Regions from separate parts of the Thermoanaerobacter kivui genome, predicted to be linked through region 2. Evidence: riboswitches for the same ligand, from Rfam matches in the RefSeq annotation. Region 2 holds a riboswitch; each other region holds the start of a gene.
What was found. Region 2 has a riboswitch for thiamine pyrophosphate ahead of thiS (sulfur carrier protein ThiS). Riboswitches for the same ligand answer to the same signal wherever they lie in the genome.
Positions count from the first base shown of each region.

Region 1: it holds a riboswitch for thiamine pyrophosphate, as region 2 does, so the genes downstream of both, thiC (phosphomethylpyrimidine synthase ThiC) here and thiS (sulfur carrier protein ThiS) in region 2, are expected to answer to the same signal.
Region 3: it holds a riboswitch for thiamine pyrophosphate, as region 2 does, so the genes downstream of both, thiD (bifunctional hydroxymethylpyrimidine kinase/phosphomethylpyrimidine kinase) here and thiS (sulfur carrier protein ThiS) in region 2, are expected to answer to the same signal.

Region 1 covers NZ_CP009170.1:1,799,933-1,802,134, forward strand. The annotation lists gene TKV_RS09050 (homoserine dehydrogenase) at 1-499, opposite strand, end outside; SAM riboswitch class I at 567-677, opposite strand; TPP riboswitch at 857-964, shown strand; gene thiC (phosphomethylpyrimidine synthase ThiC) at 1,008-2,202, shown strand, end outside.
Region 2 covers NZ_CP009170.1:797,465-799,666, forward strand. The annotation lists gene TKV_RS03990 (carbohydrate ABC transporter permease) at 1-63, shown strand, start outside; gene pgmB (beta-phosphoglucomutase) at 85-732, shown strand; TPP riboswitch at 982-1,110, shown strand; gene thiS (sulfur carrier protein ThiS) at 1,243-1,434, shown strand; gene TKV_RS04005 (thiazole synthase) at 1,499-2,202, shown strand, end outside.
Region 3 covers NZ_CP009170.1:308,450-310,651, reverse strand. The annotation lists gene thiE (thiamine phosphate synthase) at 1-560, opposite strand, end outside; gene thiD (bifunctional hydroxymethylpyrimidine kinase/phosphomethylpyrimidine kinase) at 564-1,358, opposite strand; TPP riboswitch at 1,417-1,519, opposite strand; partial or broken gene TKV_RS01475 (TPM domain-containing protein) at 1,599-2,202, opposite strand, start outside.

The sequences.
Region 1 (2,202 bases), 1.0 Mb from region 2:
TTTGCGTAAGAATATAGTTAGTCGTGCCATTTATTATTCCACCTACAAAATCAATTTCATCCGTTATTTTTAATCTATCGATTTGATGAAGTATAGGTATAGCTCCTCCAACGCTTGCCTCGCATTTTAAAAATACTCCATTTTTTTCCGCTATTTCATTTAAATCCTCTCCATGTTTGGCTATTAACTCTTTATTTGCAGTTATAACATGTTTACCTTCAGACAAAGCTTCCTTCACATATTCATAAGCTGGATGAACGCCTCCAATTGCTTCAATGACTATTTTTATCTCTTTATCTTTTAAAATTTCTTCAGCATTCTGTGTAAGAAGTCCTTGCACATTTACTTTTCTTGGTTTGTTGAGATTTTTAATAAGTATCCCTTTTATTTCAGGATAAAACCCAGTGCTCTCTTTTATATGACCTCCTCTTGAAGTTATCAATCTATATACTCCTGTTCCTACTGTTCCAAGTCCCAATAACCCGATTTTTACTGTCATGTTACACCTCCCGATAAATTTTTAGGCCCTCTTCAAAATGAGAAGAGGGCCTAATAATCCGCCACTCCTCTCATCTCTCAGGTTAGATAACCTAACCTGCAGGATTTGGCACCAGACGCATATAAATGCCGGTTGCCGGGTTTCATCGGGCCAGTCCCTCCACCACTCTTGATAAGAGGTTTGTGTGTAATATATTCAATTTTGCACGTTGTAATTTATGTTATCACTTTGAAACTATAAAGTCAAGAATTTTTTTTACTCTTTCTTAAATTTTTTCAAATTTTAATATACACCGATTTTTTTTAGTGGTATAATAGTATTGCAATATTTATACCCTATCGATTATAAAAATTTAATATTTGCCACATGGGGTGCCGGCGTAACCGGCTGAGAAAAAGGTGTTGCCTTTTAACCCATCGAACCTGTTAGGTTAGTACCTGCGTAGGGATGTGGTCATCTGCCATGGCTATAATCCCCATGGTTTATTTATTTTTAAGGAGGTTTTGTTATGACACAATTGGAATATGCCCTTTCAGGCATTGTCACAAAAGAGATGAAAATAGTCGCAGAGTATGAAGGAGTGGACGAAGAATTTATTTTAGAAGGAGTTAAAAAAGGAGAAATAGTAATACCATCAAACATCAACCACAAAAACCTCATTCCCAAAGGCATAGGAAGGGGTTTATCGACAAAAGTAAATGCCAACATAGGAACCTCTGATGCATATCCCGAAATTGACAAAGAAATTGAAAAATTAAATGTTGCTGTAAAAGCTGGAGCAGATGCGGTAATGGATTTAAGCACAGGCGGCGACATTAATCAATCTCGTAGAAAAATACTTGAAAATTCCCCTGTACCTGTAGGTACTGTTCCCATGTATCAAGCAGCTGTTGAATCCATGTACAAATACGGCAGCATCGTTGCCATGCCTGAAGAATTTATTTTTGAAGTCATAGAACAACAGGCGGAAGATGGTGTAGACTTTATAACAGTCCACTGTGGTCTAACATTTGAATCATTGAAAAAGCTTAAAGACAACGGCCGAGTGATGGATGTAGTAAGTCGCGGCGGCTCCTTTACAATCGGCTGGATGCTCTACAATGACAAAGAAAATCCCTTGTATGAGCATTTTGACAGACTTCTTGATATTGCCAAAAAATATGACATAACTTTAAGTTTAGGAGATGGACTGCGTCCCGGTTGTCTCGAAGATGCTACAGATAGCGCACAAATACAAGAGCTCATCATCCTTGGTGAACTTGTCAAAAGGGCTCGCGAAACAGGAGTCCAAGTAATGGTAGAGGGACCTGGGCATGTGCCAATTGACCAAATTGAAGCAAATGTAAAACTTCAAAAACAGCTTTGTCACAACGCCCCTTTTTACGTACTCGGTCCTATTGTAACCGATATCGCCCCCGGTTACGACCACATAACCGCGGCAATTGGCGGTGCAGTTGCAGCAGCTGCCGGTGCAGATTTCCTTTGCTATGTCACACCTGCAGAACATCTCGGACTTCCCGATATGGAAGATGTCAAAGAAGGAGTTATTGCAGCAAAAATTGCTGCCCATGCTGCAGATATCGCAAAAGGTGTAAAAGGCGCTAAAGAAAAAGATTTGACTATGGCTAAAGCAAGAAAAGCTTTAGACTGGGATGAGCAAATAAAGCTTTCTATAGACCCTGATAAAGCTTTTAAATATCGCA
Region 2 (2,202 bases):
TTAATATTCTTAATATTCCAGAGATATTTTGTAAAAGGAATATCTACAACGGGATTAAAATAAACGTAACGAAGGAGGAATAAAATGGCAAGATATTGTGGAGTGATTTTTGATTTAGATGGTGTTATTACAGATACTGCAAGATACCACTATTTGGCATGGAAAAAGCTTGCTGATGAGTTAGGAATATATTTTGATGAAGTTATCAATGAGAGGCTAAAAGGTGTAAGTCGTTTAGAATCTTTAGAGATAATTTTAGAAAAAAGTGATAAAAAATATTCTCAAGAAGAAAAAGAATATTATGCAAATAAGAAGAATGAGTACTATAAAGAGATGATAAAAAAGATCACGCCTGAGGATTTATTGCCTGGAGTGGAGAGATTTATTGAGGAACTTAAAAAAAGAGGTATTAAAACGGCAATTGCTTCTGTCAGTAAAAACGCTTTTACTGTTGTTGAAAATTTAAAAATAAGAGATAAGTTTGACTATATAGTGGATGCAAATGAAATTAAGCATGGAAAACCTGACCCTGAGATATTTTTAAACGCAGCAGAGCATCTTGGCATTTCTCCTGAAAAGTGTATTGGAATAGAAGATTCTGCTGCGGGCATCACTGCAATAAAAAGAGCAGGAATGTTTGCAGTAGGAGTGGGCAATCCTGAAACGGTGAAAGAAGCAGACTTAATTTTAAAGGATTTAAGTGAAGCGGATAAAATATTAGAATTGCTGTAGTGTGGAAATATTCCCCTGTATTTGGATGTCATTTCTCAAATTAATTTAGCCTAAAACCGACAGTGTAAAATTTCTGTAGGAAAATGACGTTAAAGTTCTTCAATGATAAGTTTATCTAAAACCATCTCCTACAGTATCTTTACACTATCAGTTGACGAATACAGATTGAATTTTTGCTTGTTTGTTGTTATAATTAAAATTAAGAACAACTAAGACATTTATCATAGCTTCTTAGCAAAGTTTGCAAAATCGAATATTGGGGGGAGCTGAGCGGGGCAAAAGCTCGGCTGAGAGTAGGCACTTAAAAAAATCCCTGTGCCTTGACCCTTTGAACCTGCTTCGGGTAATGCCGGCGAAGGGAGAGAAAGAAGATGAAGCCTTTAATGCAATATTCCGGCATTAAAGGCTTTTTTGTTTAAGTTGATACAAAAATCGGTGTTTTTAAATTTAAAACCACAAGCCGCCGGTAAAAGCGGCTTTTTTATTTTGGATTTTTAGGGGTGATCAAAGTTGATAAAGGTAAATGACAAAGAGATGGATTTTAATGGCAGTGTAAAAGAGCTTTTGCTTTCATTAGGTCTTAATCTGAATGCGTGCGCTGTGCTGGTAAATGGGGAGATTGTAAAAAGAGAAAGCTGGGAAGATTTTCGGCTAAAGGATGGGGATTTTGTTGAGATTGTCAGCTTTGTTGGTGGTGGTTAAAAAAACAAATTGGTTTTAAATATTGCTTTGATAAACATAGAATTTCAAATAAGGAGTGGGAAAGATGTTTAAAATAGGCGGAAGAATTCTAAAGTCAAGGCTTTTTGTTGGAACAGGGAAGCTTCCTGATTACTCACTTATTGAGAAAATGTATAGCGAGGCTAAAGTCGAGGTTTTTGCGGTGGCAGTGAGGAGAATAGGACCAAACACAAAGCATACCAAAAATGTCTTAGAGTATATTCCAAAGGATGCAATCACCATGGTAAACACATCAGGGGCTATGAATCACAAAGAGGCAGTAAAGATTGCGCAGATAGGAAGGGAGCTGACATCATCAGATTGGGTTAAAGTGGAGATTGAAAAGGATACAAAATATCTTTTCCCTGACAACTACGAAACCTTAAAGGCGTGTGAAATCCTTGTTAAAGAAGGGTTTAAGGTCTTTCCGTATATTTATCCTGACCTGAATATAGCAAAAGAGCTTGAGCAAATTGGGGTTGAGGCGGTCATGCCACTTGGCTCGCCAATCGGCACGAACAAAGGGATTGGCTGTGAAGTATTGTTAAAACCTATTATAAACGAAGTTAAAATTCCTGTGATAATCGATGCAGGCATAGGAAGGCCATCCCATGCAGCACATGCAATGGAGCTTGGTGCAGATGCTGTTTTGATAAACACAGCAATTGCGACCTCGTCTGACCCGGTGAAAATGGCGGTTGCCTTTTCAAAAGCGGTTGAAGCAGGAAGGCTGGCTTTTGAGGTTGGGCT
Region 3 (2,202 bases), 490 kb from region 2:
AAGACAGCTGAAACTGAAGCTATACCGTCTACTCCCGACTTTAACATGACTTCATAGACATTATCTTTTGTTATACCACCTATTGCAACTACGGGAATATTGACTGACTCTTTTATTTTTTTTAACCCTTCTATTCCAATGGCTTCCGCTTCCGGCTTTGTTGGAGTCTTAAACACCGCACCTACCCCTAAATAATCCGCTCCATCCCTTTGTGCCTTTAAAGCTTCTTCCACTGTCCTCGCTGATACCCCTACTATTTTATGAGGACCTATTATTTTTCTTACAATATCTGCCGGCAAATCCTCCTGTCCAACGTGAACTCCATCTGCATCTACTGCCAAAGCTATATCCACTCTGTCGTTAATAATGATAGGGATTCTATTTCTTTTTGTCACTTCTTTAACTTTGAGAGCAATTTCATAAAATTCCCTACTTGATATATCTTTTTCTCTCAGTTGAATTACTGTTGCACCGCCTTTTATCGCTAGTTCTACTGCTTCAGCATTATCCATATTCTTTATGTAAGACCTATCCGTTATAGCATAAAGGGTTAAGTCCATATCTCACACCTTCCTTATTTCTATATTCCAAAAATGGTTAGTAGGACCTACTCCATGCCCTATGGCCAACGAATGTTTTATAGCCCCTGTAATGTATGCTTTCGCTCTTTTTATCGACTCAACTAAATCATGGCCTAAAGCGATATTGGCAGCTATAGCTGAGGAAAATGTGCAGCCTGTACCATGGGTGTTTTTAGTATCAATCCTCTCTGATGTAATTTCATAAAACTCTTTTCCATCGTAAAATACATCTAAAGCATCACCTGTAAGATGTCCACCTTTTACAACTACTGTTTTTGCTCCAAAATCTAAAATTTTTTTAGCTGCTTCTTTCATATCGGATACACTTTTGACTTCTTTTCCGATTAACTCCCCTGCCTCCATAAGATTTGGCGTGACTACAAGGCTTAAAGGTATCAATTCTTTTTTCAAAGCCTCCACTGCTTGCGGCTTCAATAAATAGCTTCCACTTTTTGAAATCATGACAGGGTCCAGCACAACATTTTTTACATTGTAATCTTTTAATCCCTTTGCAATCATCTTAATTATGTCTTCATTAGACACCATACCTATCTTCACTGCATCGGGATACAAATCCTCAAAAATTGCCTTCATCTGCAAATACACCATATCAGGACTTATATCCTCAATTCCCAAAACTCCCATGGTGTTTTGCGCTGTTATTGAAGTAATGACACTCATGCCGTATATTCCATGGGCTGAAAAAGTCTTTAAATCTGCCTGTATACCTGCTCCTCCCCCAGAGTCAGAGCCGGCAATAGTAAGGGCTAATTTCATAAAAACACCTCCAAAATAATAAAATATGCCCACCTGTTCAGGTGAGCACTTTTTACAAACTTCGTAAAACGTGCTTCCCTGCGCAGGCATTACCCTGACAGGTTCAAAGGGTCGGGAACGAATCCCCTCTCAGCCACTTTTTGGCTCCCCTAGCACTTGTCTTATTTAGTTTTGTCCAATGCGCTTAAGTAATTATACCACAAACCTAAAAAATTCAATAATTATTTTGAAAATTTACGCTTAGCGGCTGGCTCCTCCACCGCCGGCAGAACCTCCGCCGAAGCCTCCTCCGCCGCCAAAACTTCCGCCGCCGAAGCCACCACCTCTAAAACCTCCAAAGCCTCCTCCAGAACCAAAGCTTCCCGGTCCCCACCAGTTTCCCCTTATATTTCTTCCTCCTCTTCCAAAGATAATAAATATTAAAATGAGTATAATCACTACAGCAATATCTTCCCACGATATACCGCTATCATTGCTACTTGCATTGACACTGTATTTGGAAGCATCCAGTCCCTGGAGGTCTATATTGTACTCTTTTGCAACTCTTGAAGCTATTGCCATATAACCTTCATATATGCCTTTAGAGTATTCACCCCTTGCCCAGTAAGGCAAAACAAAATCGTCCAAAATCCTTCCTGCAACAGAATCCGGTATTGCCCCTTCCAAGCCATAACCTACATCAATTCTCACTTTGCCAGATTGCCCTTTTAAAAGTCTATCTTTTACCACTAAAAAGAGAACACCGTTGTTTTTTTCTTTGTCTCCTATTCCCCACTTTCTAAAAAGGCTAAGAGAATATTCCTCTATTGGGTAATCTCCAATGCTGTCAACTGTCACAACTATT